DNA from 4 places in the Ruminococcus sp. RTP21358st1_G6_RTP21358_211008 genome. Region 4 is predicted to be linked to each of the others. Evidence: riboswitches for the same ligand, from Rfam matches in the RefSeq annotation. Region 4 holds a riboswitch; each other region holds the start of a gene.
What was found. A riboswitch is a leader RNA that binds a small molecule or an ion and turns the genes downstream of it on or off. The one in region 4 is predicted to bind cyclic di-GMP.
Positions count from the first base shown of each region.

Region 1 (7,793 bases), on a different contig from region 4:
CCGGCCCGTAAACTGATTGCTCTTTGCGATGCATTTGGAATAAGAACTGCATGGCATGGACCAATAGACCTTACTCCGATTGGTCACGCAGTAAATATCCATCTGGATATGGCTTCTCCGAATTTTGGAATCCAGGAATGGGCTGACACCAATACCCTGTCTGAAGATGCAGGTGCAATTGCCTTACATCAGATTTTTACCGGAATTCCGGAAATGCGGGACGGATATCTGTATCTGAATGGGAAACCAGGAATTGGTGTGGATATTGATGAAAAAGCAGCAGCTGAGTATCCGTGCAGCGAAGAGGTTGTCACATGGGATTGGATGCTGCCAAGGCTTCCAGATGGAACAGCAGTAAGACCGTAAATACACTCGCTTTGTTACAGTATTTGTAGGCAGTGGAGGTTGATTGTCTACTCCTGCAAATATTGTGCAAATCGTATAAAAATACACAAAAAATATTGTGAATACATACGAAAGTAATAATAAATCGAAAAAAAAGTTGTAAATAATTGGTGAGTATGATATGATTCAAACATCACCGGAAACGTTACCGGTAACATTACCGGAAACGATACCAAAAACGAACCAGACAACTGAAATTGCTCAGTTGACGGAAAATAAAATTATACTAGGAGGTATAAGAAATGAAGAAAAAAATGTTGGCAGCAGTATTAGCTGGAACAATGGTTATGTCCCTTGGAACAAACCTTTGCTGGGCTGATGGAGAGAAGACCAAGGTCACTATGACTGTATGGAATGGTGATTGGGGCGATCAGCTGGATCGTACAATGGAGTCCTTCAACAGCAAACATGATGATATCGAGCTGGATATCACAATGCAGTCCGGAGATTACTCTGATTTCCTTGGAACTGCAGCTGCAACAAATGACTGGCCGGATATCTACATCCTTACACCATGGACACAGGTGCAGGATTTTGCAGAGGCAGGAAGACTTCAGGATTTAAGCGGAATGGATTTTACTGAGAAGGTTTACCCGTCAGCTCTTGAAGCTGCTACCTATGATGGAAAAATCTACGGATATCCTGCAAACGTTGAGTATCTTGGTGTATTCTACAACAAGCAGATGTTTAAGGATGCCGGAATCGAAGAAGTTCCGAAAACAAGAGATGAATTCGAAGCAGCATGCGAGAAGCTGGAAGAGTCCGGCGTAACACCAATCGCTTCCACATTCAAAGATTCCTGGACTCTGAAACACATGTTCAGTGTAATGATGTCAAACGTAGTACAGGATGATATGGAAGGCTTCCTGGATCAGTTAAATTCCGGTGAGGGAACCTTCAATGTAGATGGTATCGATGATGTATTTGCAACAGCTGATGTTATCAAAGCTCATTGCGGAAGCAATATGATGGATTGTGACTCTACATCCGGTTTCAACGCACTTGCAAACTCTGAAGCAGCTATGTTGATCAGCGGTGAGTTCAGCCAGAATGTAGTAGCAAGAATGGATAACCCGCCGGAAATCGGATACTTCGCATTACCAGTATCCAATGATGCTGAGAGAAACAAAGCAGCAGTTGACGTAGGAATCGTATATGGAGTAAGCACTCAGACAGAGCATATGGATGCCTGCAAAGAGGTTATCGACTTCTTAAGTGATGCTTCTCTTTCTGACGGATATATTGCAATTGTAACCGAGAAACCAGGTTCTGCACCAGCTTCCCAGGATTTCACAGTTAGTTATGATTCTGCATCTACAAACGATTATCTGGAATATGCAAACAGCGGAAACGTAATTCCGTGGGTATATCAGCAGTATGTAAACGGATTTGATGTTATCTCCGGAGATATCTTCCAGGGTTACATGGCAGACGCTGCTGACAAGGATGAGGTAATTTCCGAGCTTGACGCAGCATATCTTGAATATCTGGATCAGTAAATAAGAGGAAATGCTGACCTGCGATTCCCGGGGGGAGCACCCCCGGGAATCTTTTTAATGGAAGATTTATCGTGATATCTGTATAAGCAGATGAGCCTTTTAGAAAAAGAAAGAGAGGATAATATGTCATCTTTATATAAGAAAAACAAGAAATTTTATCTTCTGCTGATTCTGCCTGCCTTGCTTTTGTATTCCTTTGCAATGCTGGCACCTCTGTTTGGCGGAACCATTCCATATTCATTCCTGAAATGGAATCTGATGTCCGGGAAAAAAGCTTTTGTGGGATTTGACAATTATGTAAAATTGTTTTCCGATGCAAAATTCTGGACTTCTTTTGGATTTAACCTTTTTGTTGGTGTGTTCACCATTATTGGCAGCAATGTTTTTGGATTTATTCTTGCTTATTTCCTGGATGAGAACATTAAGGCTAAAGGCGTGGTCAGAGCTATGTTCTTCATTCCTAACATTGTCAGTGCCGTATTGGTATCCTTTATCTGGGTGTTTATTTTTACAAATGCAATGCCTGCACTTGGCGGAGTATTGGGCTGGGACTGGCTGGCAAATATAAGCTGGTTCGGAACTCCGTCAATGGCAACTGTGACGATCATTGTGGTTTCCATCTGGCAGAACATTGGTTTCCTGATGATCATTTATACCGCAGGTCTTCAGACTATTCCGAAGGATGTTATGGAGTCTGCTGAGCTGGATGGCTGCAGCGGTCTGAAAAAAGTTCTGAAAATCGAGCTTCCGCTGCTTATGCCAACTGTCACGATCAATCTGTTTGTTTCTATTTCAGGAGCATTTAAGTCATTCGATATTCCGAACGCAATGACAGGCGGTGGTCCTTATGGTTCCACAATGCCAGTTGCCATGAATATTTACCAGGAAGCTTTCACCAAGTACAACCTGGGCTATGGCTCAGCGAAATCTGTAATCCTGTTCCTTACAGTAGCAGCGGTTACTCTGATCCAGTTGTACTGCACTCGTAAGAAGGAGGTAGAATACTAATGAAAAAGAAAGTATGGCTTCCAACCATTATTATGTTTTTCTTTGGTGTCCTGTTCCTTATGCCGATCATCCTGCTTGTGATGAACGCATTCAAGACACATAACGATATGATCCAGAACTTCCTTTCTTTTCCGCATTATCTCTATACCGGAAACTTTACAGAAGCTATAGAACGTCTGAAATTCTGGAGAGTAGTTGGAAATTCAGCATATGTAACCCTGGGAACCATGCTGGTATGTACCATCATTTCCTTTATGGCTGCATATGGAATTGCGCACATCCCTGGAAAGCTTGGAAATGTTTTGTATCTGATTTTCACCCTTGGACAGATCATTCCGTTCCATTCCATTATGATCGCGCTTTCTGTACAGCTGACCAACGCAAACCTTTTGAATAACCTGACCGTACTTATTTTCCTGTATGCCGGCTTCCACGGAGCATTCGGTATTTTTACCTATGTTGGCTTTTTGAAGTCCATTCCGAAGGAATTGGAAGAGGCAGCAGCAATTGACGGCTGTGGCATGTTCCGCTGCATGTGGCAGGTAATTTTCCCATTGGTACGCTCCACAAGCATAACTCTTCTGGTGCTGTTTTTCCTGTGGACATGGAATGATTTCCTTATGCCAAACCTGTATGTTTCAGACAGTGGTTTGAGAACTCTGACAGTTGCTATTTATATGTTTAAGAGTACCTCCGGATCTGAGTGGAATCTGATGCTTGCCGGAATGACTCTGTCCATGGTTCCAATCATAATCATTTATATTGCAGCACAGAAATATATCACCAGCGGACTTACCGCAGGTGCAGTAAAAATGTAATTGAAAAGGAGAACGGCAGAAAATGGACAATATTAATTTACAGAGAATTGAAGGCTATACAGTTCAGCTGGTAGCAGAGGATGTCTGGGCAATCGATGAGTTCGGAGCAGACATTATTTATCTGGTAAAAGGTGAAAAAAGTGCAGCTGTGATTGATACCGGTTCAGGTTTTGGAAATCTGAAAAAGGTGATCGAAACCCTGACTGATTTGCCATATGTTGTATTAAATACACATGGACATCTGGATCATGTGGGCGGCAATCACGAGTTCGGAAAGGCATATCTGAGTGAAAAAGATTTCAAAATGGCAGATACAGAAAAACTTAGAAGCGGCTGGAAGCATTATGTTGAAAAAACAAAGAAGGAACCGGGATTTTATGGAACAGAGTACATAATTGAAGGTCGTGAGCCTGGAGATTTCCAGATGCTGCCGCTGAGCGAGCATCAGATCTTTGATCTGGGCGGCAGAAGCCTGGAAGTATTATTTACACCGGGACATACTCCTGGAAGTGTAGTTTTCCTGGATAGAAAAAATAAATTCCTGTTCGCCGGAGACAGTGTAGTGTCAACTCCAATCCTGATTTTTGATACCTATTCCTCAACAGTAAAGGAATATGCAGAGGGATTAAAGAAGCTAGATAAAGAAGATTTTGAGCTTATTTTCCCAGGACATTTTTTACGTCCGATCGGAAAAGCAATTCTTCACGATCTTATCACATGTGCTGATAAAATCGTAGAAGGAACTGCAAAACCGGAGCCTATTGACTTCAGCCATATGTCTTCAGAACCAGCTTTCCTTTTCAAATATGGAAAAGGAAACATCGCTTATAATGACAAGCATATTTGTTAATAAAAAATGATAAAAAAATCATTATAAATTTATTAAAAATCATTTGCCATAATATGCCGGGACATATATAATGAATACATTGTTGCAGGAGAGCGATTATGGAGCAGATAACAATTAAAGAGGTTGCGAAATTGTGCGGCGTAGGAGTCAGCACAGTGTCTAGGGCAATTAACAATCACCCGGACATTAATCCGGAAACGAAACAGAAGATTCTGGATACGATCAGAGAGTACAATTATGTACCGAATAATAGTGCCAGAAATCTGAAAAGAACTGATTCCAATACGATCGCAGTTATAGTAAGAGAAATCAGCAACCCATTTTGGGGTGTTATGCTGCATGTATTGGAGAGGGAAGTCCGTGACAGGAAATACTGCCTGGTATTGCAGAATGTAGCAAATGATGAAGATGAAGTTGAGCTTGCCCTTCAGCTGGAAAAAGAGAAAAAAGTCAAAGGAATCATATTCCTTGGCGGTATGTATGATTATGACGAGTCAAGGTTGAGAATGCTGGGAGTTCCGTATGTGATCAGCAGTTCTGGAAAAACAGTTCCGGAGGATACAGGAGCTTATCCTAAAAGTGCCCTTGTGACGACAGATACAGAGATTGAGAGTCAGAACATGATTGATTATCTGTGCAGCTGCGGTCATAAAAGGATCGCCTTTATTACTTCCAGAGATGAAGGTCTTGGAAGATGCCATCTCAATGGCTATAAAAGAGCACTGGAGAAAAATGGACTGGAGTACGATGAGAAGCTTATAATTCGTTTAAAACCAGCTAAAAGAATCTATACGATTGAGAATGGTTATAACTGTACCTGTGAGCTTTTGAAATCGGGAGTAGATTTTTCCTGTATTTATGCAATTTCAGATACTCTGGCCGTGGGAGCCTGCAGAGCAATTATTGACAGTGGCAAAAGAGTGCCGGAGGATTATTGTGTGGCAGGAGCAGATGGTCAGGATATTGCGGAATATTATCATCCATCCATTACCACATTGAAATATCCAAGAGTGGAAACTGCCCAGCAGAGCGTCCGTACCCTGTTTGATATGATCGACCGGAAAAAGGTAGTGAAACGGCAAATACTGGGCGGAACTCTTATAGAGCGGGAGTCTACGCGCAAGCTGTAAGGTGTAGCTGTTGCCATCCGGCCATCGAAAAGGAATCTGTGAAAATATTTGAGAAGGATTATCATGCGTTACGATCCGCTCAGATATTTTTACAGATTTTTTTGTTTTCGTACTTTTTAGACGGATTTTTGTAAGTTTTAACAAGGGAATTCCGTTGACAAAAGTGACAGTTTGCTTTATTATAAGAAATGAATAAAAGGCAAACCTGTTGAAAGACAGGGACGCAAAGCCAAGGGTCTAAGGTCTCAGTACTATGACAGCCGGTTGCCGCATTGATATTGATTAGGTAATGTAATATGACAGGAGACGTGGTTCTTCTATTTGTGGCGACCGTTTATTTAATCTGATAAACGGTTTTTTTATTTCCACAAACTGATGGGACTGATAGTTTCCAGATAGCGGCAAGTCAGTTACATTATAGTTCAAGAAAGGTGTGTTATTTATGAAAGGAAAGAAATTAACAGAGTGGCTCGCAAATAAAAAAGTTGTTTCCAGTTGTGCTGCTATAGCATTGGCAGCAGTGATCGGCGGCGTTTCATTATTCTCAGGAACAGGAGAAACACCTGAATTCCCCAGTTACACAGATCCAATCATGGAGGCTTCCATCATAGAAGATGAAACTCCACTGGCTTCCCAGCCGAAGACTACTGTGAAGACTACCTCCAGTACCAAGACAACCAGGAAGACTGTTAAATTAAAAAAGGCTTCCAAGAAGAGCTACACCAAGAAACTGAAAACCAAAACAAAAGTAACCAATAAAACAAATAAATCCGGTAATACAACAGTAGATACCAAGACAACCGTTGTTACCAAAGCAACAGCGAAATACACCAAGAAATCCAAAAAGAAAGTTGTTACATCCAAGATCACAACAACTGTTCAGACAACAACTACACAGCAGGTATCAATTGACAATGAGACCGCTGTAAGCACCACTTCTTCTGGTACTTCCGCTGCCCAGGTAACTGCAGCAGCAAGCTCTTCACAGAACCAGAGCAAACACGAGGAAAATGTAGCAAGTGTTGCAGGCAAGATGGACAATCGTGTAATTGCAGCATATCAGCAGCTGGGATTTAAGCTTGTTGTTGATCCATCCGTCAACTATTCCGGATATTTTGATGCAAGATCAAGATCTATTACAATGAAGCAGATTGATGATTCTGTTTATCATGAGCTGGGTCATTTCCTCGCATTCATCGCAGGAAATGTAGATAAGACAGCAAGCTTCCAGAGCATTTTTGCAGCTGAGAAGGCAAATGTTACAGCCTTCAATAAAGCCTATGTAACACAGAATGCTTCCGAATATTTTGCAGAATCTGTTAAGGATTACATCTTGAATAATGCTTCCCTGAAGAGCACCAGACCACAGACTTATGCAGCTGTTCAGAATGCATTGAATCAGATTACAGATGCACAGATCGCTAAGATTCAGAAGATTTATGGAGCGTTCTGGAACTAATGATTTTAAAGATGACCGGCACCCGGAGAAATATCTCCGGGTGTTTTACTGTGGATACCACAGGCGCGGGAAAATAGTGTTTTATAAAAAGGTAAGTGACAGATGGTACTTACCTTTTTGTCACCGGGAGAACCTTAATCTTATATATGTCGAGTTGCTGTTCACTGGTAACATTCCGCGAGGTGTTTTTTGTGAACAAAGTTCACAGAAAACCCGAGAATTAAGTTTGGGCAGCAAACGCTACTTCTTGTGCTTGTCACAAGAAGGTTCGTCTTTCTGTGCATCGCGAAGCGTGTTACTGGTCATGGAGTGAACAGTAACTATGTCGAAGAGTCTGGATATGTGTCGACAGAAAATTCTTGCAATGAAAAACCTTAGGTGTGTATAATACAAAACAAAGGTTATCACTTTCTTGCAGGCAGGGATAGATATATTGGGGTCACTGGTCCTAAGTGAACAGTAACATATATTGGGAATGGATGTAGACACGGCGCCTGAAATGTGTTAGAATCAACTTTAATAAGTTTTTTGAAGGATGTTTTTATAATTCAGTATATAGCTTCTGTCTAATCAGACATTTGTATCCCGTTAAATCAAAATTGAAATGTGTTTTAGAATTGTATT
Region 1 is NZ_JBDGDM010000004.1:42,994-50,786, reverse strand. Features, by position in the region: gene AB5Z12_RS02550 (enolase C-terminal domain-like protein) at 1-366, shown strand, start outside; gene AB5Z12_RS02545 (ABC transporter substrate-binding protein) at 648-1,904, shown strand; gene AB5Z12_RS02540 (carbohydrate ABC transporter permease) at 1,995-2,912, shown strand; gene AB5Z12_RS02535 (carbohydrate ABC transporter permease) at 2,912-3,730, shown strand; gene AB5Z12_RS02530 (MBL fold metallo-hydrolase) at 3,753-4,580, shown strand; gene AB5Z12_RS02525 (LacI family DNA-binding transcriptional regulator) at 4,679-5,710, shown strand; cyclic di-GMP riboswitch class I at 5,899-5,982, shown strand; gene AB5Z12_RS02520 (hypothetical protein) at 6,153-7,169, shown strand.
Region 1: another riboswitch for cyclic di-GMP. It lies ahead of AB5Z12_RS02520 (hypothetical protein); the one in region 4 lies ahead of AB5Z12_RS19330 (transporter substrate-binding domain-containing protein).

Region 2 (7,793 bases), on a different contig from region 4:
GGACCTGTTCAGCATCATGAACAGAGACCATTAAATCAATATCATGAAATTCTGAAATAATACCTTTAAAGTACAGCAGCATAGATGCGCCTAAAGCCCACTCTATATTTGCCTCATTAAATCGATGTGCAATTTTCTGTAGTAATTCAATTTTCTTCCGTATTTCAGGCATAATACCTCCCACTTATATATTTATCTGGATAAAACATGTTTGTTACTGATTCCTACGGATCACTCTGCAAGGACTGCCTGCAGCAATCACATTGTCGGGAATACTTTTTGTTACAATACTGCCTGCTCCAATCACAACATTATCTCCGATAGTAACTCCTGGTAAAATAATAGCCCCGCCACCAATCCATACATTATTTCCAATGATAACTGGTGCTGTTTGTGTTTTACAATCATGCTTCTTAAGTCCGTCAGATAAAGGTGGCTTGGAACTGTTTTTTGAGTTTTTGTTTAACTGCTCTTTCAGTTCTCGGATGGTCTGGTTCAGACTTGTAATCTCAGCAGAAAGCTCAGCAATGCGAGCACTTTGTTCTTCGTTTTGCTTCATCAGAAAACGAACGAATTCTTCTGTGATATTAACTGGCATTCAGACCACCTTCTTTCCGCGATTTTTTATATTTCTATTGTAACGGAAATGCCGTAAAAAAACCAGTCAGACAAAAAAGATACTTCCTTAATCCAATCCTCTAACGCCAGACCCTCTACAGAACTCTCGCGTATTATTCGTTACTACTATTATCCCTCTGATCCTCATTACAGCCATTGTTCCTTTGACCTGCTATAACAAAATGGCACAAAAAGCATTGATTTTATAGACCAATTAGTCTATTCTAAAATAACTACAACAAAAATATTCTTGGAGGGGTATATGACGAAAGCTCTGACTAATTATGATAAAATAAAAATTTCTACAGCACATGTTTTCCTGCAATATAATCAGGCTACAATGATACATAAATATTCATTAGATTACAATTCTGACTGGTTATATATTACTTTTATTAACCGTACCTATCGTATTAATCGAAAAACGGGAAGTGTTCAGTGGTCAGATAATGATTTTGAAATAATTCATGAAGCCAATCACAATGAAGCAATGACTATTTATGATGTTTTATGTTATTCAAAGGATAGATGCCATCTGTCACATGAATTTATAAACATAAACAGCCTTTCCTCTGTCCGAACAGGAAATCTCTCAACGAGCAGCGGATTTTTTCAGAATACCGCTGACTTTTTTAACGGAAAAACCGTTGAATTGCGTAATGCCTGTATAGCACTTTCCGGAAAGGAACTGGAAAAAGGAGATGTTGCTTTTAAATTAAATCTTTTTCCTTTTTTGCCGATTATCATTCGTTTCTGGGAAGCTGATGATGAGTTCCCGGCAAGTCTTCAAATTCTTGCAGACAGGAATACTTTAGATTACATGCATTATGAAACGCTTATGTTTGCACTTACACATCTGTTTTCCAGACTGAACGAGGAAATGCGAAATGAAAAAAGGTGAAGAATCCAGACAACTCCTGATTGAGTGTGCGGCTGAATTATTATGGAAAAATGGATATTCTGCTACTGGAATCAGCGAAATTCTCAAACAAACAGACCTTCCAGTAAGAAAAAATATGATTGAAATGTACCTGGAATACCGGTCATATCATGGCATCTGAAAGGAACTTATGTAAGTTCTGAAAAAATATTTTTGGGGAGGGAATCCTCCCCATTCTTATATCGTGGTACTTTCAAAGATTAAATTGTTAAAGCGCTCTTTAAAGAAAAAAGTCCTATGCAATTTTCCAGAGTGGCACTCCATTAGTATAACATGCAATTAATATTTTTCCTGCTGCCTTATTACTTCTGATAATATTGACAGCAGCTTATCAGCCTGGACTGGCTTTGCTATATGTTCATTCATTCCGGCTGCAATAGCCTCCCGCTTATCTTCCTCAAATGCATTTGCTGTCATTGCAATGATTGGTATACACGCCTTGTCCTTATCTGGTAAATTTCTGATTTCCTGTGTTGCCTTATAACCGTCCATTTTAGGCATCTGGATATCCATGAGGATCACATCATATGTTCCAACCGGCATTTGCATTATCCTGTTTACACACTGGATACCATCCTCCACACGTTCTGTTTTAAGACCTGCACGCTCAAGTATTGCTTCTGCAATCTCTGCATTCAGATCATTGTCCTCTGCCAAAAGGATATTCCTTCCCTCAAGTATTTCACTGCAGGATTCTGGATTTTCAGCATGTTTTTTTACATAATAGCTTTCATCCGCTATCCTGTGTTTCAGTGTTACAGTAAAAGTGCTGCCCTTTCCAAGCTCACTCTCCACATCGATTGTTCCACCGAGCAGATCAACATATTTCTTTACGATTGACATTCCAAGTCCGCTTCCTGTGATTTTGCTCTTCGTGGTGTTTCGTTCACGAGTGAATGCTTCGAAAATTTTTGACAGATAATCCTGGCTCATACCAATTCCGGTATCGCTCACCCTGGTCCTTACAATCATGTACCCAGGCTCCTCGCAGGGTAATTCATCTATATCTACCATAACAGAACCACCGGCTGGAGTATATTTTATGGCATTACTCAGGATGTTGACAAATATTTCTTTTACCTTGGTAGTATCTGTCAGTATATTTTCATGTTCTACATTTATTGTGTAATGAAGAGCAAGATTCTTTTTCTTTGCTTCATCCTCAAATATTTCAAACAGAGTCTGCCGGATATCCTCAATCCGTCCATAGTTCTCATCAATTTCCATCCTTCCGCTCTCAATCCGAGCCATATCAAGTACATTATTTATGATTGACAGAAGAAGGTTTCCTGACTGCTGAAGTTTTTTTAAATGTTCTGAAGTTTCAGGCAAATCCTTTCCTTTCAGTTCATTCTCCATAAGCTGTGCATAGCCCAGAATTGCATTCATAGGAGTACGGATGTCATGTGACATATTGTTAAGGAAACGAGTCTTTGCCAGATTAGCTTCTTCTGCTTTTTTCAGAGCGATTTCCAACTTGTCATTAAGCTTTTGTGTATCATTTGCAGCAAGCTTTGCGACAGCTTCTGCTTTCCTTGCCTTCCGTAAAAGTACGAGGATAATACTAATGATAGTGAGTACAAAAAATCCTGCCGTAGCAAAAAAAGCAAGCATATTGTCTTTTACAAAATCCAAAAATGTTACCTTATCTGCTGTACTGTCATAAATAGCAAGTGCACTTGTAAGCATGTCAGACGGCATAGCCTTTAAGGTTTTATTCAATATTGATAAGAGGGTTCCCTCTCCACTTCTAACTGCAAAGCATGCCTCCATTGTTTATGTAAGTGGAATACTCTTGAAATTTTGACTGTTATCATATATTAGTGCCTGACTTGCGCCCATGAGGAAACAGTCTGCTTTTTCATGAATGACCATATCTGCTGCATCGTCAAGCGAATCACAATCTATAAGCTTCCATTGGGGATAACTGAATGCAATATGCTGTTTTAAGGCATATTTTTCCCTGGGCACAGCTACAGTATACACCTTATTCTCATCAAATTTTTCCTCATCTGTTACCGCCATCAGGCTGTAGGTCCAGGCTGTGTTTGTAAGTGTATATCCGTTTTTTTCTGCAAAATATGGATTCCTGCCAGCATAAAAAATCATGTCAATCTCTCGTTCTTGTAAAGCCTGAAGCATTTCATCATATTCATCATATTCCTGTATATTAAATTCCAGTATCTGATTTCCCAGACAGTCTTTGGCATAAGAGAAATATTCTGCCAGCATACCGGTAAGTTTTCCAGTCTCTTCGTCCAGGGAAAATACTGCCGCATCATTACTCAGAAATCCGATCCGGATCCCATCATGTTCTTCCAACCAGGACTTTTCTCCGCCTGTAAGACTTTGACAATAATCAAGCGTAAAATACTTTTTATACAGATCCGCCTTGAAAAAAGGACTATCCTGATCCAGCTGACGCATAGCCCAGTCCAACTCTGTCTTGATATCGCTGCGCTCTTTATTTATTACAAAATATATGCCGGATTTACCAATCGTGGTAACGGATGATATTCCCTGTTCAGACCAGATGGATTCCTCCAGAGATACAAAACAATCGATTTCATGATTCGCTAATTTCTTTTCGACATCATCATCACTATTCACATTTACATGTTTTGTATGTATGCCATTCTTATTTTCCCATTCTGTCAGCATGATTTCAGGCTCAGTCCCCATGAGCACACCTACACGTTTCCCATCCATAGACTTGAAATCAGACGTCCCAATATCCGTATCCGATAAATCAGCATAAAGGATATATTTTTCCTCACCCATGGGTTCATCCGGGAAAAGCATCTTCTGTGCACGTTCATCGGTGTAAGAAATATCGCCCATGATATCAATCTCACCATTTTCAAGCTTATCAAAACAGTTGGACCAGTCACATTTCACATACTCAAATTTCCATCCGGTATAACCTGCCAGAGCCTGCATGAGCTCGTAGCCATAACCTCGTCTGACACCGTTTTTATCGACATAATTAAAGGTATCCTCAAATGAGCCGACACGGATGGTCTGTGGCTGTTTTTCATCATTATTCGTTTCAGCAGCCTGGCAGTGTACCGATAACATCATCCACATTCCCAGGACCACAAATATACATGCAAATAGTACGGCTGATTTTTTTCTACTTTTATCCATATTTTTTATTTCCTTCATCCGTTTGTGTTTTATGATGTTCCAAACACCAGGTCAAAAACAGCAAGTATTGTTTTTATATCAATCGGTTTTGCAATATGTGCATTCATCCCTGTTGCTGTGTACTGCTGCTGTGTAATTTCCATCATCTCTGCAATGCCCCGGGTGATAAAAACGCTGCCAAACAGGCAGCGCATCTCATTTCATGCAACTGGCTGCCATTTTACAGGCCCTGTAGCTTTGCGTCGCAGACTTTCATCTGTTTTGCCGATTTCCATATTAGAGCATTTAAAATTATACAAAAAAACTGATTTTATTATACTCCCTTGCTCCACTTTACACAAGAAAAATCTCACCGCTTTAACGCTTAAAAATAATTTGAAAACCTGCTAAAAAGTTGTTAACCGAACTTCTTAGCAGGTTTTTATTACTAATCTGTCAGATTATTTTGTAATGTACTGATCAATTCCTCTATAACGATTGGCTTGGATAAGAATCCATTCATACCGCATTCCAACGCTTTCTTTCTGTCCTCGTCAAAAGCATTGGCCGTCATGGCAAGGATGGTGATTCCTGCCAGTGCCGGATCCCTAAGGGCACGGATCTGCTTCGTGGCCTCATATCCGTTCATTACCGGCATCTGCACATCCATCAGCACCAGATCATAACCGCCCGGTTTCGACCTCTTGACCTTCTCTACTGCCTCTGCCCCATTTTCTGCAGTATCCACCAGGAAGCCATATTCATTAAGGATCTCCACCGCAATTTCACTGTTCAGCTCATTGTCTTCCACAAGCAGTATACATCTGCCTCTGAAATCTGAGCATGCCGCCGGAAGAACAGGCTTCTCCTGCTCAGCCTGATTCTGGCCAATGGCAGTCATCAGGGTATCTCTGATATCGGACATAAACAGAGGTTTCGCACAGAATGCAGTTACTCCTGCAGCCCTGGCTTCCACTTCGATGTCTGACCAGTCATAAGCAGTCAGAATAATGATCGGTGTATCGTCACCAAGACTGCGGATCTGTCTGGTGACCTCAATACCATTCATATCCGGCAGTCGCCAGTCGATGATATAAGCATGGAAGGCATCCCCAAGCTCCATAGACTGTCGTGCACGCAGAACAGCCTCCTTACCGGAAAGTGTCCATTCCGAACGCATTCCAACCCTCACAAGTATTTTTGTCACGCTGTCACAGGTATTAAAATCGTCATCTACAACCAGAGCCTTAAGACCTTCCAGCTCTATGATCTTCTCTATACGTTGGTGCTCAGGCTGAGTCCGGAATGGCAGTCGGACGATAAATTCGGTACCTTTCCCCTGCTCTGTCCGGACCTCAATGGTGCCGCCCATCATATCCACAATATTCTTGGTGATGGCCATACCAAGTCCTGTACCCTGAGTCCTGCTTACAGTGGAAGTCCGCTCCCTCTCAAAAGGAGAAAAGATCTTCTGTACAAATTCCTGACTCATACCGATTCCGTTATCCTTCACCCGGATCTCGTACAGTTCACTGCCTCTTTGGAGACCCGGATACTGTTTCAGCCGGACAGAAACGGTTCCGCCAGCAGGAGTAAACTTGATCGCATTGGACAAAAGATTCAGCAGCACCTGATTCAGTCGTGTCTTATCACAATAGACATCCTCATTTGTCACATCCATGGCATCCATATAAAGCTCCAGCTGTTTCGCATGGATCTGCCCGCTGATGATCGTCTTCAGATCATGAAGCACATCCGACAGACTGACCTCCGTTTCTTCCAGATGGATCTTTCCGCTCTCAATCCGGCTCATATCCAGGATATCATTGATCAGGGAAAGCAGATGGTTACTGGAGGAAAGGATCTTTCCCAGATAATCCCGAACCTTGTTTTTATCATCAATATTGCTTACAGCCAGTGTGGTAAAGCCGATGATCGCATTCATTGGTGTCCGGATATCGTGAGACATGTTGGAAAGGAAGGTACTCTTGGCCCTGTTTGCTGTCTCCGCCGCACGGACTGCCTCAGAAAGTGCCTGGTTCATTTTCCAGTCCGAGGTACGGTCCGACAGAACCAGGATGTATTTCTTTTTTCCATTTACCTCACTACCCATTGCAATATTATGGAACCAGCGTTTTTCCCCTGTTTTCTGATGAACATATTCAAAATCCCATTCTCGCTGTTCATGAACCTTGATTTCTTCCAGATAATTTTTCTCCGGATCTTCATGTTCCGCCGGATGCAATTTTCCCAGAACACGAATATCTCTACGAATCTGTTCTACCGTAATACCCAGCAGATTTTCCGCATTTGGGCTGACGTAATCTGCCTGATATGTTTTTGCATCCAGCATCAGAAAGACATCATCCACGTTCATTGAAAGCTTTTGAAACAGCTCATCCCGGTACCGGATCTCCGTATCCTTTCTTCTGAGATTTGTCCTGCTTTTTTGAATAATAAGACTGATAAGAAAAGCAGCAATACAGAACACGACCGCACCAACAAGAAGCATTGTACTGCTCTGCAGGCTGTTCATACTGGCATTGACAATATCTGCCTGTACAAGTCCCAGAAATACCCAGTCCTGAATATCTGATTTTTCATAGACCAGATAATAGTTCCTTCCATCCAGATTTACCAGCATCGCACCAGTATGTCCTGCTTTAAACTTCTCCGAAAGCTCATTGACCTCTTTTTCAGACATATCAGAATGCTCTCTCAGAACACCGAAGAAATTATATACATTCCCCCATAACTCAGAAGAATGATCGATCACAACACGGCCATCCGGATGAACAATAAAACTCTGTGCATTTCCATTGAAAGCAGAAATATCCAGTACATCTACGATATTAGAGTTTTCATAAGCAATGGCGATGGCATCATATTCAAATCCCTGATAGTTTCCATGAGCCTTGGGAGTGGCAAAAACAAGCAACTGGGATTTTCCCGGAACTGCTGCATTTGATATCACATCATTTCCCTGCCGGATGTCCTCTTCAATATTTTCCTGTAATCCAAGGTACCCGGTTTCCCCTGTCACCATCTTATAGTTCCCGTCGGCTGACAGAAAAAAGAAATCCAAAAATCCGGCATCTTCCTGCGCATT
Region 2 is NZ_JBDGDM010000002.1:22,809-30,601, forward strand. Features, by position in the region: gene AB5Z12_RS00895 (DUF1897 domain-containing protein) at 1-172, opposite strand, end outside; partial or broken gene AB5Z12_RS00900 (DapH/DapD/GlmU-related protein) at 215-403, opposite strand; partial or broken gene AB5Z12_RS00905 (DUF6444 domain-containing protein) at 404-598, opposite strand; gene AB5Z12_RS00910 (DUF3786 domain-containing protein) at 881-1,519, shown strand; gene AB5Z12_RS00915 (hypothetical protein) at 1,506-1,679, shown strand; gene AB5Z12_RS00920 (hybrid sensor histidine kinase/response regulator) at 1,838-3,280, opposite strand; gene AB5Z12_RS00925 (transporter substrate-binding domain-containing protein) at 3,335-4,705, opposite strand; cyclic di-GMP riboswitch class I at 4,906-4,981, opposite strand; gene AB5Z12_RS00930 (response regulator) at 5,133-7,793, opposite strand, start outside.
Region 2: another riboswitch for cyclic di-GMP. It lies ahead of AB5Z12_RS00925 (transporter substrate-binding domain-containing protein); the one in region 4 lies ahead of AB5Z12_RS19330 (transporter substrate-binding domain-containing protein).

Region 3 (7,793 bases), on a different contig from region 4:
GAATCGGTGCAGGCGGGTTGAAGGGATGAAAAAAGGAGAAATCATATGCCAACTGATCAGGAATTAATAAAAATAGTTCCCTCCTGCCGCCAGATTGCCTATCAGGCAACAGAGTTTTATGCGTTTTTTCATTTTGGAATGAATACGTATACCAATCGGGAATGGGGAGATGGAACGGAAAATCCACAAATTTTTAATCCTACAGAGTTTGACGCAGACCAGTGGGTGACTGCAGCACAAAATGCCGGCATGAAAGGCGTAATTCTTACCTGTAAGCACCATGACGGCTTCTGCCTGTGGCCTACCAGATATACCAGTCACAGCGTTGCAGCAAGCCCGTGGAAAAATGGCAGGGGAGATGTGGTCCGGGAAGTGTCCGAAGCATGCCGCCGCCATGGACTGAAATTTGGAATTTATCTTTCTCCATGGGATCGAAACCAGCCCTGCTATGGAATGGGAAAAGAGTATGACGATTACTACCTGTCCCAGCTTACAGAGCTTCTTACCAGATACGGGGAAATCTTCAGTGTCTGGCTGGATGGTGCATGTGGGGAAGGACCTAATGGGAAAAAACAGGTCTACGACTGGAATCGCTATTACGAATGTGTTCGAAAATATCAGCCAGACGCATGTATCTGTGTCTGCGGGCCAGATATCCGATGGTGTGGAAATGAAGCTGGCGATGTAAGAAAATCTGAGTGGAGTGTTGTTCCTGCGCGTACAGCACTTGCAGAGAGTGTACAGGAAAGAAGCCAGCAGACCGATGATGAGGAATTCAGAATGCGCCGGATTACCAGTGATATGGAAGATCTTGGAAGCAGAAAAGCGCTTGAAGGTGAAACGGATCTGATCTGGTATCCGGCAGAAGTAAATACTTCTATAAGACCTGGATGGTTTTATCATCCAGAAGAAGATGATCAGGTGAAAAGTCTGGAAGAGCTGGTTCATATCTATATTGGGGCTGTTGGAGGAAATGCAACCTTTTTGTTAAACATTCCACCTATGCCAAACGGACTTCTTCATAAAAATGATGTTAAACGTCTGGAAGAATTTGGAAACTGGAAAAAGAAATCTTTTGCTCATAATTTAATGAGTACAGCACATGTTTTTTCGGAAAATGAAGATCCGGCGCATCCGGCTTCTAATTTGACAGAGGATACTTTGGAAGCATGGTATCAGCCTGAAAGCAGTGAGCTGCCAGTAGAGATAACGATTTGCCTGGACGACTCATACAATTTGGGGTATCTGGTATTAAAAGAGGCTGTCTGCTATAGCCAGAGAGTAGAAAAATATGAGGTATTTGTTAAAGAAGGGGAAATATGGAACAGTATTTACACAGGAACGGTAATTGGCTATCAGAAGATCATTCCTGTTAAGGGGAAAAAAGCCAGGGAAATGAAAATTGTTTTACATGATTTCCGTGTACTTCCGCTTCTAACGTTTATTGGGATTTATCCGGAAAATACCTGAGCGGTTAAGTATTGTTTTATATTATTTCATAAATTAAATAAATAATTATTTATAAAAATACCCTTTAGGAGTAGAAATCATCCTAAAGGGTATTTTCCTCTTAAGCGATATACAGGGGAGGGGTGGTAGTTTCTACCTTAAGAGGGAAGCATGTGGCAAGTACAATACCGTATGGTTATCTTAAAGATAAGGATGATTCGAATATATGGGTCAGTGATGAAGAAGCGGCAGCAGTTGTACAGAGAATCTTCCACAGTAGCAGGGATTCTGAAGAAAAGAGAGTATCTTGGTCATACAGTAAACTTCAAAACCAGAAAGCATTTTAAGGAGAGGTAAAGCCGTCTATCTGGTAAAAACTTGCACAGAATGTAGCAAAGATTCAAAGAGAAGAGGCTAACCTGCTTTTGGGGGATATTGAATCATGGAAATGTCAGAGATGATTGCAGCAATGCAGGAGAAAATCAACCGGATGCTGGTTACAGAAGCAAGCCGACAGGAAATATGACAGGAGTGATTTGAAAGTAAATTGAAATGGAAATATGACGGAGAGTGTGATATGATTTCAAGGTAGAAGGACCTGCACAAGGTGGATTACACTCATATGAATTTACGGCTGATACGGAATAAAGAAAACAGGTATAAAAGGATTTTTTTCAGAAAGATTGTTATTATTTTGCCATATCCAGCAGAACAACGTGCATGGCATTGTCCGCATTGTAAAAAGTATTGATGTGGATGGAAGCTGAAGAGCAATTATAAAGTTTTACGACTTGTAGAATATGAAAATGCTGTAAGGAGAAAGAGATGGAATGGTTTGGGATTGTAGCATTGTTGCTGCTACTTTGTTATTCAGCGTATCCGGGAAAAGTAAAGCGTTTGGAAACGAAAGTAAAACGATTGGAGAAAAAGCAGAGAGGAGTGGCATATATGTCAAAGCTGATTAATGATCTTGTAGGAAAACAATGTATTATCAGATCAGAGTTCATTTTTAGTTTTGCGGAAAAAACTGAATTATCCTGCAAGATTATAGATGCAGATGATGAATGGATAAAAATTTGTTATACAGAGAAAAAAGATAAGTTTGCCTTTTTGCCCCAGCCAATGGCCGCACCTTCCCTTTTGAAAAAAGAGATCGTACAGATTCCATTAAAAGATGAAATTCCGGAGCGCCAGATCTGCCTGGTGTATGACAGCCAGCATCCTATGGGAGCTGCGGCAAGAGAACTAAAAAATACAATTCTATTGAATTGATTACATAAAAGAGGTGAAAGCGGAATGAATCCATATGTATCAGTAATCTTGACAATAGCAGTATGCCTTTTGCTATTTGTTTTATGGATTATATATGAAAATTATAAAAATAAAAAGCGTATCTTGACTAAAATTCGAAGAAACTGGGGGAAGCCGTATACCAGACAATATGAGCCTGGTGACATTGAGCAGATTTCCCATTATTTTAGACGAAGAGAAAAAGAAGGTTTCGCAATAGATGATATTACCTGGAATGATCTGGATATGGATCGCCTTTATAAGATGGTAAATCAGACGATTTCTTCTCCTGGGGAAGATGTGCTTTATGATATGATGCGAAGACCTGTATTTTCTCAGGCTGAAATAGACAAAAGAGATGAGTTGATAGATTTTTTTTCCCAACATGAAAAAGAACGGGAGCATATGCAGCTGCTCCTGTCGCAGATTGGAAAAACGAGATTAGGTTCTTTGTCGGATACGGTATTGGCTCTTAAAAGTTCTTCTGAGGTAAAAACAGGAATCCATTGGTTTATGTTGATACTGCTGGTGTTGAATGTTGCAGTGCTTTTACCTGTGAAGCCAGTAGTTGGCTTTTTTTGCTTCATAGTCTTAATGATAACAAATATTACAATTTATTATGCAGGCAATGACCGAAAATTAATTGAAGCTTACCTGGATTGTTATGCACACTTGCTTCGAATGTTATCTGTTGCAGAAAAAATAAAGAATGTGCAATGGTCAGAAACAAGAAAGCAGATGTCTGCTATTGCAGAAGCCAGAGCGGTGTTTAAGGGTCTTAACCGGAAAGCAATTTTTTTGACCAGTAAAAATACAGATGGAGGAGATCCGGCACAGATTCTTATGGACTATATCAGAATGCTGACTCATATAGACATTCTGGTTTATAACGGTCTTTTGAAAAAAATTCAGGACAAAACGGACTCTATTTTGAAGCTTATTGATAATATTGGAGAACTGGATGCGTGTATTTCCATTGCATCTTTTCGGGAACTTCTTACGCTTTGGTGCAAACCTGAGTTTAAAAGCTGGGAAAGTGGTGTCACGCAGATTGAAATGGCTGTAGAAGATCTGTATCACCCACTGCTTCAGGAGGCAGTTGCCAATAGCTTTCAAGTAGCCGGAGGAACTTTGGTAACCGGTTCTAACGCATCCGGAAAATCTACATTCCTAAAAAATGTTGCAATGAACAGTATTCTTGCCCAGACGCTTGTTACCTGTACTTGTTCATCCTACCAGGCACCGTTTTTGAAAGTTATGACATCTATGGCATTGCGGGATGATATAGAGAGTGGAGAGAGCTATTTTATTGTAGAAATCAAGTCGCTGAAACGAATATTGGAAGAAAGTAAGAAAAGGGAGCCACTTTTATGTATTATTGATGAAGTGCTTCGAGGTACAAATACGGTTGAGAGGATTGCTGCTTCATCCAGAATTTTAAATGCACTTCGGCAAAAATGGGTGCTGCCTTTTGCAGCTACTCATGACATAGAACTGTCGTACATTTTGGATTCCCAGTATGAAAACTATCATTTTGAGGAAGACGTACAGGAAAAAGAGGTGGTATTTTCCTATATCCTGAAAAAGGGAAGAGCCACATCCCGAAATGCGATTCAGCTTTTGGATATGTTAGGTTATGACAAGGAAATTGTAGAGGATGCACGAAATGCGGCATTTAATTTTGAAAATAAAGGAATCTGGGATGCCTTATAAATGCAGCAGATCATGTCTGGAAACAGTAATGTCAATGCTGCGTGGACTTCGGAAGAAGGAGAACAGTTCGAGTATATGTATCGGCTGTTCTTTTTTTAAATTTTTAAGTGTTAAAGCGGTGAGGTTTTTCTTGTGTAAAGTAGAGCAATGGAGTATAATAAAATAGGTTTTTGCATAATTTTAAAAGCTATAATAAGAAAATCGGCAAAACAGACGAAAGTCTGTGACGCAAAGCTACAGGGCCTGTAAAATGGCAGCCAGTTGCATGAACTGAGGTGCACTGTCTGTGAGACAGTGTTTTTTTACGGTGTTATTTCATAGACGTAACAATAATAATTTTATGGCAGGGAATCAGATATGAAAAATACGAGAAGGATAGTTAGGATAGACAGAAAATGAAAGGAAAAAAAGTGATTGCAGGCATTCTGCTTGCGGGAATTTTAGCAGTCACCCTGGCAGGGTGTAAAAACACAGATAACACGAAAGAAGAAACAGAAAAGCCCGTTATTACCCTCGGCAGTGACAGCTATCCGCCATACAATTATCTGAACGAGGATGGCGTACCGACGGGCATAGATGTAGAACTGGCTACAGAAGCTTTCAAAAGAATGGGATATCAGGTGGAGGTTGCCCAGATCAACTGGGAGAAGAAAAAAGAACTGGTGGAGAGCGGAGAGATTGACTGTATCATGGGTTGTTTTTCCATGGAAGGGCGTCTTGATGGTTACCGCTGGGCGGGACCATATATAGCAAGCCGTCAGGTGGTCGCTGTAAATGAGAATAGTGATATTTATAAACTGAGTGACCTGGAGGGAAAGAACCTGGCTGTCCAGTCCACAACCAAACCGGAAGGCATTTTTCTGGACCGGACAGATGATAGAATCCCAAAACTGGCAAATCTGATCAGTCTCGGACACCGGGAGTTGATTTATACATTTCTGGGAAAAGGATATGTAGATGCAGTCGCCGCACATGAGGAATCTGTTGTCCAGTATATGAAGGATTATGACGCAAGCTTTCGTATCCTGGAAGAGCCTCTGATGATCACTGGAATAGGTGTCGCTTTTGCAAAAGATGATGACAGAGGAATCTGTGAGCAGATGAGCCAGACGCTGGAAGAAATGCGTCAGGATGGCACATCCCTGAAAATTATTGGAAAATATCTGGATGATCCCCAGAAATATCTGGAGGTGGATGATCTTGGATATTAAGAGGAAGACAAAAGAAAAACGGATCCAGCTGATTGGAGGTCTGTTTGGAATCTGTGTGGCTGTAGGTTCACTGTTTTATTTTTTCCATGCAGAAAAAACGGAAGCCGAGAAAAGAATGGTAGAGATTGTAAATTATGTCAAAGTGCAGTGTTCCACCTACACCCATTATAATGAATCTTCGGAATCCAAAAGCCTCCTCCGTGCCATTGAAAGTGCCAGACAGATGAGTACAAATATTAAAATGGAGACAGAAAACGGCGGGCAGCTAAGCCGGGAGTTCCTGAAAGAAAACCTGCAGACTCTCTGGGTGGATGGTATCATTGTACTGGATACAGAGGGAAAGACGGACTGCGAATACAGTACGGATGAGTCTCTGACCGATGAGATTACGGAGTATCTGCAAAAAGACATTATCATGGATTTTACCGGATATGAAGAAAGATCTTATTCAGAACGGTTTGCCAGGGAAGACGGATCCTATATTGATATTGCAGCTTGTGCCAGAAAAGATGCACCGGGTATTGTGGCAATCTACTATTACACACCTCCTGAATTTGCCAGAAACTATACACTGACGATACAAGGGCTTTTAAATGGTTATAGTATCCAGAAAGATGGAACGATTATTGTTGCAGACGAGGGGATTGTTGTTGCCAGCAATGATCAGAGCCTGTTGGGGCAGAATACGGCTGACAACGAAGTTGTTCAGGCAATGAAGAGGCATACAGACAGTCAGCACATTTATCATTTGAAGAATGAAGGAACAGGATGCTACGGAATCATGCTGAAGCAGAGGGATTACTATATTTATGCATATCTTCCGGATACAGAAGTGTTCCATAATCTTCCATTAAGTGTGATAAGTGTTATTTTTCTTTATTTTCTGATGTTCAGTATATTCTGGTTCTGGACATACAGAACCAATCTGGCGCACCGGAAACAGGAACAGGAAAAAGATGAAAAATATAAAGCAGAACTTCTGATAGCAGCAAAAAAGGCAGAAGCCGCCAATGAGGCAAAAACAGAATTTCTCCAGCGGATGAGCCATGATATTCGGACTCCGATCAATGGAATCTGCGGCATGGTCAATATGGCAGAACATTATGCAGGTGATTTGGAGAAACAGACGGAATACAGGACAAAGGTGAAAAAGGCGTCCAATCTGTTGCTGGAACTGGTAAATGAAATCCTGGACATGAGTAAGCTTGAGTCAGGCGAAATCGTTCTGGAAGAGATTCCATTTAATCTGAGCAGTATTTCAAGGGAAGTATTTGCTGTGATCAAGCAGATGGCTGCAGAACAGAATATCCGGATCGAGTGGGAGAAAAAAGAAATCACACACCGGGATTTTATTGGAAGTCCGGGGTATGTGAAACGTGTGATGATGAATATCCTGTCCAATGCGGTGAAATATAACAGAGAAAACGGACATATCTATATCAGCTGCATGGAAATCCCATCCGAACAGCCGGGAATGACCACAATGGAATTTGTCTGCCGGGATACCGGAATCGGAATGACTGAGGAGTTCCAGAAATGTGTATTTGAACCATTTGCACAGGAACACACAGGAAGCCGCACAAAATTTGCCGGAACAGGACTTGGAATGCCGATTGCAAAGAATCTGGTCGAGAAAATGGGTGGAACCATTACCTTTGAAAGTGAAGAGGGCGCAGGCACCACCTTTGTGATCCGGGTTCCGTTCAAAATAGATATGAATGCGGATAAACGTGAAAAACAGAAGGATGTATCAGAAAAATCTATAAAGGGGCTACATATTCTTCTGGCAGAAGATAATGAGCTAAACATGGAAATTGCAGAATTTATGCTCCAGAATGAAGGCACTGTGGTGACGAAAGCATGGAATGGACAGGAAGCTGTTGAGCTATTCAGAAAAAGTAAACCTGGTGAATTTGATGTCATTCTTATGGACATTATGATGCCGGTCATGAATGGTTATGAAGCTACAAAGATGATCAGGTCTCTGGACAGAGAGGACGCAAAGACAATACCGATTATTGCAATGACAGCAAATGCATTCACGGAGGACAGACTGAGGGCAAAAGAAGCAGGAATGGATGAACATATAGCAAAGCCTGTTGATGGAAAGTTATTGATAAAGGTAATTCA
Region 3 is NZ_JBDGDM010000002.1:32,778-40,570, reverse strand. Features, by position in the region: gene AB5Z12_RS00975 (carbohydrate ABC transporter permease) at 1-29, shown strand, start outside; gene AB5Z12_RS00970 (alpha-L-fucosidase) at 46-1,470, shown strand; partial or broken gene AB5Z12_RS00965 (recombinase TnpX) at 1,614-1,803, shown strand; gene AB5Z12_RS00960 (hypothetical protein) at 2,275-2,721, shown strand; gene AB5Z12_RS00955 (DNA mismatch repair protein MutS) at 2,845-4,452, shown strand; cyclic di-GMP riboswitch class I at 4,646-4,721, shown strand; gene AB5Z12_RS00950 (ABC transporter substrate-binding protein) at 4,848-5,663, shown strand; gene AB5Z12_RS00945 (ATP-binding protein) at 5,647-7,793, shown strand, end outside.
Region 3: another riboswitch for cyclic di-GMP. It lies ahead of AB5Z12_RS00950 (ABC transporter substrate-binding protein); the one in region 4 lies ahead of AB5Z12_RS19330 (transporter substrate-binding domain-containing protein).

Region 4 (7,793 bases):
TATTTTATTCAGGCAATCTTTTGCCCGCTCACCATCATTTCCGCTTTTTTCAAGAATTGTAAGCATGCCCATAATGCCATTGATCGGTGTCCTGATGTCATGAGACATGTTATTTAAAAAGGAAGTCTTAGCCTTATTGGCACTCTGTGCTTCTACAAGTGCATTTTGTAATTCCTGCTGTTTTTCTTCAAGCTCCTGATTCAGCTTCAATGCCTGCTCAGCAGACTTCTTGGATTTTTCTTCCGCACGTTTTGATTTTTTCAAAGAATCAAGAATTATACACAGAACAACGAAAAAAGAAATTCCAGCGATAAGTGAAACTGTCAGTAAATTGTCCTGAATAAAATCCTTCGCTGTAACTTTTCGTGAGGAAGCATTATACGAAACTACTGCACCTGAAAATTGAGTTGTAGGCATAGATGTCAGTGTTTTATTCAGAATGGACAAAAGAACCGGTTCTCCCTGCTGAATAGCAAATGGAACATCAGCTTCTTTTGTCAGGAAAACACTATGAAGCTTATCATTTTTCAAATAGTCTGAAACAGTACCTGAATTGCTTACAATACAATCCGTCTCCCCTTTCTGCATTGCTTTTACTGCTGCATCTGATGTCTCATATTCCACAACCTTCCATTGCGGATAATTGTATGAAAGATATGCTTTCAATGCAAAATCATCTTTTTCAACGGCAACTGTATTCTCTTTATTTTCATCAAAAGAATCCTTTGCCGTAATTGCTGCCATATTGAGAGTCAATAGCGTATCCGACAAAGCAAATCCATTTGTTTCTGCAAAGTATGGATTCTGGTTTGCATGAAAAATCAGGTCTATTTTTCCATCCTGCAATGCCTGAAGCAGTTCACTTCTTGTCTCATATCCATTTAATTCAAATTCCAGAGTCTGACCTTGCAGACAATTTTCTGCAAGATCCACATAATCTGTAATAACACCTGTCAGTTTACCTGTTGATGGATCTACACTGCTGATACCTCCATCCTGATTCAGATACCCTATCCGGATTGCACCATGCTGCCCGATCCACTCACTTTCTTCTTTTGAAAGAAACGAGCTGCTCTGTGCAGAAAGATAACGCCTGTAGAGATCATCAGTGTAAAATGGATTGTCATCCTTGATTCTGCGCATAGCACTATCCAGTGCTTCTTTGATATCCGGACGTTTGGGATTTATGGCAAAATAGATTTCTGTCTCTCCAATACTTGTAAGCGGTGAAATATCCGATTCTTCCCAACGGGATTCTTCTACCGAAACGAAGCAGTCAATTTCATGTTTCGATAGTTTGTCCATAATTTCTGTGGTATTAGAAACATTGACATGCTGCGTATGCAGACCATATTTTGATTCCCATTCATTAAGCACATCCTCCACTATATTATCTTTAGACACACCAATATTTTTTCCCTCAAAAGAATCCAAATTTCCTGCTGTAAGATCCCTATTGGATGCATCCGTATAGATGTAATATTTCTCTTCCCCCATAGGCATATCGGAAAAAAGCATATTTTCAGCACGTTCGTCTGTATAGGAAATGTCACCAAGAATATCAATCTCTCCATTTTCCAACTGTGTAAAGCAGTTTTTCCAATCACTTGTTATGTATTTATATGTCCATCCTGCATAACCTGCAATATCTTGAAGATACTCATAACCATAGCCGCTTCTTTCTCCCTTTTCATTGACTACATTATAAGTTTCCTCAAAAGATCCTACCCGGATAACATTGTCAGAGTTTTCTTTGGCAAATGTAGGAACGGATAAAACAATAAAACATATAATTGTGCAAAATATAATGTAACAAAATTTGAAATTCATTATATTCTGTACTAATTTGCACTTCTTCATCTTTCTCCCCTCCTCTAGGCTACAGTTGCTTGCTTCCAGATTTTAATTTTACATTCATTAATTATCAATAACCTCCCCGCTATTTTTCACAATATTTTTCCAAACAGCTTCTGTATTACTTATTCAAGTGCTCTACCATAAAAAAGCACTGCCAAACAGACAGTGCACCTCATTTCATGCAACTGGCTGCCATTTTACAGGCCCTGTAGCTTTGCGTCCCAGACTTTCATCTGGTTTGCCGATTTTCTTATTATAGCTTTAATACTTATGCAAAAAAACTGATTTCATTATACTTTAATGCTCTAGTATACACAAGAAAACATTACCGTTTTAACGACAAAAAATAAAAAAAGAACAGCCGATACATATACTCAAACTGTTCTTCTACTTCCGAAGACCACGCAGCATTGACATCACTGTTTCCTGCTCATTTGTACTCAGATTGTTCCATATCCTTAAAACTTCTTTCTGTTTTTCTGTCAGATTCTCTGAATTACCTTCCTGAAAAAACTGTGATAATGTCACGCCCAAAGCTGTACATATTTTTCAAGTGTGATCAGCGACGGCAGGTTTTCCTGCGCCATGATTCTTCCCAGTGATGACTGGAAAATTCCCGATAGCTGCGATAATCTATATTTACTGATATCACGCTTTTCACACAAAGATGTTATTTTATCCGCAATATACTTCTCTATCTGCAAGTAACTATACCTCATTTTCGCTTATATCGTTTTTATAATATCACAGACAGTTACGTTTGTCACATAAAAGTTTGAATACTCAAACAAAAAATAAGCCTGCCATCATCCGCAGATTTCTCCACAGACAACAATAGGCTTCCTACTATCTCATCAACTCATTCACTTTTCTCTGCACTGCCCTATAATCATATCCCGCAGCCTGCAGCCTCTTCTTCCTGTCCTGCACATATACCCAACAGTCAATACTACTGGCTTGAGAGATAATTCCTGTTATGATTTTACCTCTTTTTTCTCACATGCTCTGATTTGATCTCATAAATAAAACCGGTAGAGATTTCGCTCTCCACCGGTCTGCCTTTATCCTAATTATCTTCCCCTTTCATAATTGCTGTTGCCATTTATTTTTCACTTCCTGTCTTTTTAGTGTTAGTGTTTTTTTCTTATATCATATCTCAAATCCAGAAAAAAATTTAGGATGTCGATGCAGACAAAATCTGCCTGATCAACATCCTGTTTTTTACTGTTCCAAGTTATCGAGCCAGTCATCGAAACTCTTCTTGGATATGCGATACTTTCCGCCATCCAACTGGATCCACCGGAATTCCTTTTTCTTCAAAAGGTTATAAATAGTAGGTCTGCTAACTCCTAAGATTTCCTGTAACTCTTGAACTGTATAACATCTTTTTTCTGACATTTCTTTATCCTCTTTTCTTTGAAATATGAAAGAAAAATTATCCCTTCATATAACGAAACGCTCAGCGCATGTTTTACAGTGGTCAAAAGCAATCTTTTTGAAAGTGGGTGACTATATAAAAACAATCACGAGAGCAAAATATCTCAATAGAATCATTGAACTGAGTCTTCTTGCGAGTTTTTTAAATACCACTCGTAAGAAACTCGTAACATTAGATTTTTCAGTAAAGAAAAAGAGCATATGGAATTAAATCCATACACTCTATGATTACTGGGACTTTATTTCATTTTTAATTCAACAAACTTTTGTTTATTTCGTTCTTAAGTTCATCTTTATTCTCGTATGTTCTCACTATCGGAATCGTACTCTATCTGTTCTACATAATCTGCGGAACAGTCTCATTTGTACGGATAAAAAAATAAACTGAGCCACGGCTGTTCCAACATGAAATCAGCCGTGGCCTTATTTATATCATTTCACTCTTTTTTGAAATAGAACAACACCACAGCAACAACTCAAATCGACTTAAAATTCCAGACTATTCGCATTCAGCAAGAAATACTTCATTCCCATGATGACAAAACCTTCATCATTTCTCCAAGGCTTTTTGCTGCCATTTACAATGACGATCTTCTTGAAAGAGTCCGGGATATTACGCAGAGAATTGAACTCCTGCGTCTGTTTTTCTTCCGAAGTCATGTCATATGCAACCTGGATATAGTATCTCTGGTTTCCTTGATTCACCACAAAGTCAACCTCCAACTGCTTGCGAACACGTTTTCCCTCTTTATCCTTATCGAAGATATCCACGACACCCACATCAACATTGTAGCCACGGATCAGCAGCTCGTTATAAACAATGTTCTCCATGATATGAGTAGGCTCCTGCTGTCTGAAATTCAGACGTGCATTTCTCAGTCCCAGATCAGTAAAGTAGTATTTCAGATTTGCACCGATATACTTTCTGCCCTTAATATCGTATCGGCTTGCCTTGGAAATCAAAAAGGCATCTGTCAAATGGTCGATATGCTTGGAGATGGTTTTATTAGCATAAGTCATCTGGCGCTCACTGGCAAAGGTATTGGCAATCTTTGAAGGGTTGGTCGGTGCGCCGATTGCAGATGCAAGCACATCAACCAGAATCCCAATCTCATCCACGTTCTGAATCTTATTTCTTTCAATAACATCCTTCAGATAGACATTTGCAAAGATGTTCTTCAGATAATCCGCTTTCTGTCGTTCGCTCTGGAAACTTACGATCTGCGGCAATCCTCCGTAGATCATGTAGTCATCCCAGGCATCATCATAATCGCCGTCATAAACAGAATAAAACTCTGCAAAGGAGAGAGGGTAGATTCTAATCTCATCACCTCTGCCACGGAATTCGGTCACAATGTCGCTGGACAGGAACTTGGAATTACTTCCGGTGACATACACATCAATATTGCTCATGCGTAGCAGGCTGTTCAGCACTTCCTCAAATCGTGGCATGAACTGCACTTCATCCAAAAGGAGATAATACTTCCCGTCGTCTTTCATGGCATCCTTGATGTACTTGAAGCATACCTTGGGATCTCTTAATTCCTCGTTCTCAATACCATCCAATGCAATTTCAATAATATGATCAACATCAACGCCGTTCTCCAGTAAGTATCTCTTAAAGATGGTAAATAGCAAAAAGGATTTGCCACATCTACGAATGCCGGTAATCACCTTTATCATTCCATTATCTTTTCGCTCGATCAGCTGCTGTAGGTAAGCGTCTCTTTTAATCTCCATCGTTACACTCCCCATTTCCGTGCATCTACACACTTTTTAGTAATGAGATTCTATCACAGAACGACCTGAATTTCAATATGCATTCCCATTTTATGTGCATCTACACACTTTTATGTAATGTTAATAAATATATTTTCAGATTTTTTTGATTGCAGTGTCTATAATCGACTACTCCAATCGTTATTATAGGTAAACAACAAAAAGAAGATGGTTCCGATGTTTCATTAAATATGTTCGTTAGTCTTTTACGCAAAGGATTCTATCTCCTCTGCGCCCTAATACTTTTCGGATTCAGTTCAACAGTCGAGTAGACTAAGACCTCTCAATCTTAGCCCCTCACAGATCCGTACGTGCGGCTTTCCCGCATACGGCTCCTCATAGTAACATTCGCTTCAATATAAACAATAAATAGTACGTTTTAGGTTTTGCTAACGGGTAATACTTGAGCATTTCCACAAATCCATTCCATGTGTATGCTCGTCTACAACCTCTCCGATTCATACACTCTATGATTACTGAAACTTTATTTCTTTTCATCAAGCAAAATAACACCTTGCGCCGGATTTTTATCAATTGCACCAACTATCTCATGTGGAACATATGGCTCTTCAAGATATGCAAGGTCTTCGGCAGTTAATTTAATGTCAAATGCTCCAGCTGAATCATCCAGATACTGCGTTTTGGTTGCCCCAATAATAGGCGATAGAATTCCCTTTGCCCACTGCCATGCAATGGCTATCTGGGACATTTTGCAGTTATACTTTTCGGCAAGCTCCGCTACACGTTTAACTATCTGTATGTCTTCCGCTTCAGTCTTATCATATTTTCCCATGGCAACCCTATCCGTGGTTCCACGAAGAGACTCTGATTTCCACTGTGGTCTTGCCAGATGTCCGGCTGCAAGAGGGCTATACGGCATTAACGAAACTTTCATTTGCTTACAAATTGGTAGCAATTCTCTCTCATCCTCTCTGTAAAGCAAATTATAATGATTCTCCATCGCAGAAAATGGTGTCCATCCATTGTCTCTTGCGGCTAACTGCATATTATAAAACTGATATCCATACATGGCAGATGCACCAAGTGCCCTGACCTTTCCTGCTTTTACCAGATCGTGCAGTGCCTCCATAGTTTCTTCAATTGGTGTATCATAGTCAAATCTATGGATGATATATAAATCAAGATAGTCGGTTCCAAGACGTGACAGAGTTCCATCTATTTCCCTCATGATTGCCTGTCTTGATAAACGACCTTCATTAAAATATACCTTGGATGCAATCACAACCTGATTTCTCGCTACATTTTTCTTCAATGCTTTACCTAAATATTCCTCACTTGTTCCTGCTGAATATCCATTTGCTGTATCAAAAAAGTTATATCCCAAATCAAGTGCATGCTTGATAACATTCTCACTTTCAGCTTCATCCAACGTCCAGTCATGCATGGTTCCAGCTTTCCCAAAACTCATGCAGCCCACACATAATTTTGACACTTCTATATCTGTATTTCCGAGTTTACCGTATTCCATAGTGCTCTCCTTATCTTAATCCAGCGTACTCTTTCTCCGATACCGCCTCACACCACTCATTGGAACAATCCACTCCCGGCACCTCAATTGCCAGATGGGAAAACCATTCATCCGGAGCGGCCCCATGCCAGTGCTTTACATCTACCGGAATGTTAATACAGTCACCCGGTTTCATTTCTACCGCATCCCTGCCTTCTTCCTGATAAAACCCTCGGCCGGCTACACATACTAAGATCTGCCCGCCACCGCTTTTTGCATGATGAATATGCCAATTATTCCTGCATCCGGGTTCAAATGTCACGTTGAAAATGCCAACCTGAGAAGTGGAAATCGGTGCAAGAAAACTTCTTCCAGAAAAATACTGTGCAAAGCCATCATTTGGTGCACCAATTGGAAATACCATCTCTTTTGCATGCACCCGCATTGCTTCCTCTTCGTATGGTAAATCTCCTTCACCTGCCTCCCACACTTCCTTTGCAAGATTGAAAACAGCCCATGCTTTTGGCCATCCTGCATAAAATGCGACATGTGTGATTACTGCGGCAATCTCTTTTTGTGTTACACCATGATTTTTTGCATTTTGAAGATGATATTTTAAAGAAGAATCTGTAATTCCGGAAGCCATCAGAGCAACCACTGTGATGATACTTCTTGTTTTTACGTCGATGTCCTGGTTATTCCAGTTTTCGCCGAAAAGTACATCATCGTTAAAATGTGCAAATTCCGGTGCGAATTCACCAAGTGTATTTCTTCCTGCTGTCTGTACTATTTTTCCCATTTTCTGTATACCTCCATAGCACTGTTATTTATAAAGATTTTACCCACTCACTGATTTCCTGTTTTGTTCCACGGTTTAACAGGCTGCCTTCTGTGATAACCGCATCCGGTGCAGATGGCTGTAATTCCTTTACAGTATTACCGAATCCACTTCCACCGGATGTTGCAAAGAGCACAATCTTTTTGCCACTGAAATCATAGGCTTCCAAAAATGTATTGACAATTGTCGGAGCTACATACCACCAGATTGGGAATCCCAGAAGGATCTCGTCATAAGAACTCATATCCACCTTTTTCTTCATAATCTCCGGTCTGTATTTCTTATCACTCATTTCCACACTGCTGCGGGATTTTTTATTCATCCAGTCAAGATCAGCCTTTGTATATGGAACTTTTGGCTCAATCTCAAATAAATCCGCTTTTGCTTCCTCTGCAATCATTTCTGCTACTTTTT
Region 4 is NZ_JBDGDM010000072.1:445-8,237, forward strand. Features, by position in the region: gene AB5Z12_RS19330 (transporter substrate-binding domain-containing protein) at 1-1,860, opposite strand, end outside; cyclic di-GMP riboswitch class I at 2,035-2,110, opposite strand; gene AB5Z12_RS19335 (hypothetical protein) at 2,382-2,561, opposite strand; gene AB5Z12_RS19340 (hypothetical protein) at 2,704-2,787, opposite strand; gene AB5Z12_RS19345 (helix-turn-helix domain-containing protein) at 3,079-3,255, opposite strand; gene AB5Z12_RS19350 (ATP-binding protein) at 3,781-5,034, opposite strand; gene AB5Z12_RS19355 (aldo/keto reductase) at 5,558-6,562, opposite strand; gene AB5Z12_RS19360 (carboxymuconolactone decarboxylase family protein) at 6,573-7,340, opposite strand; gene AB5Z12_RS19365 (flavodoxin) at 7,369-7,793, opposite strand, start outside.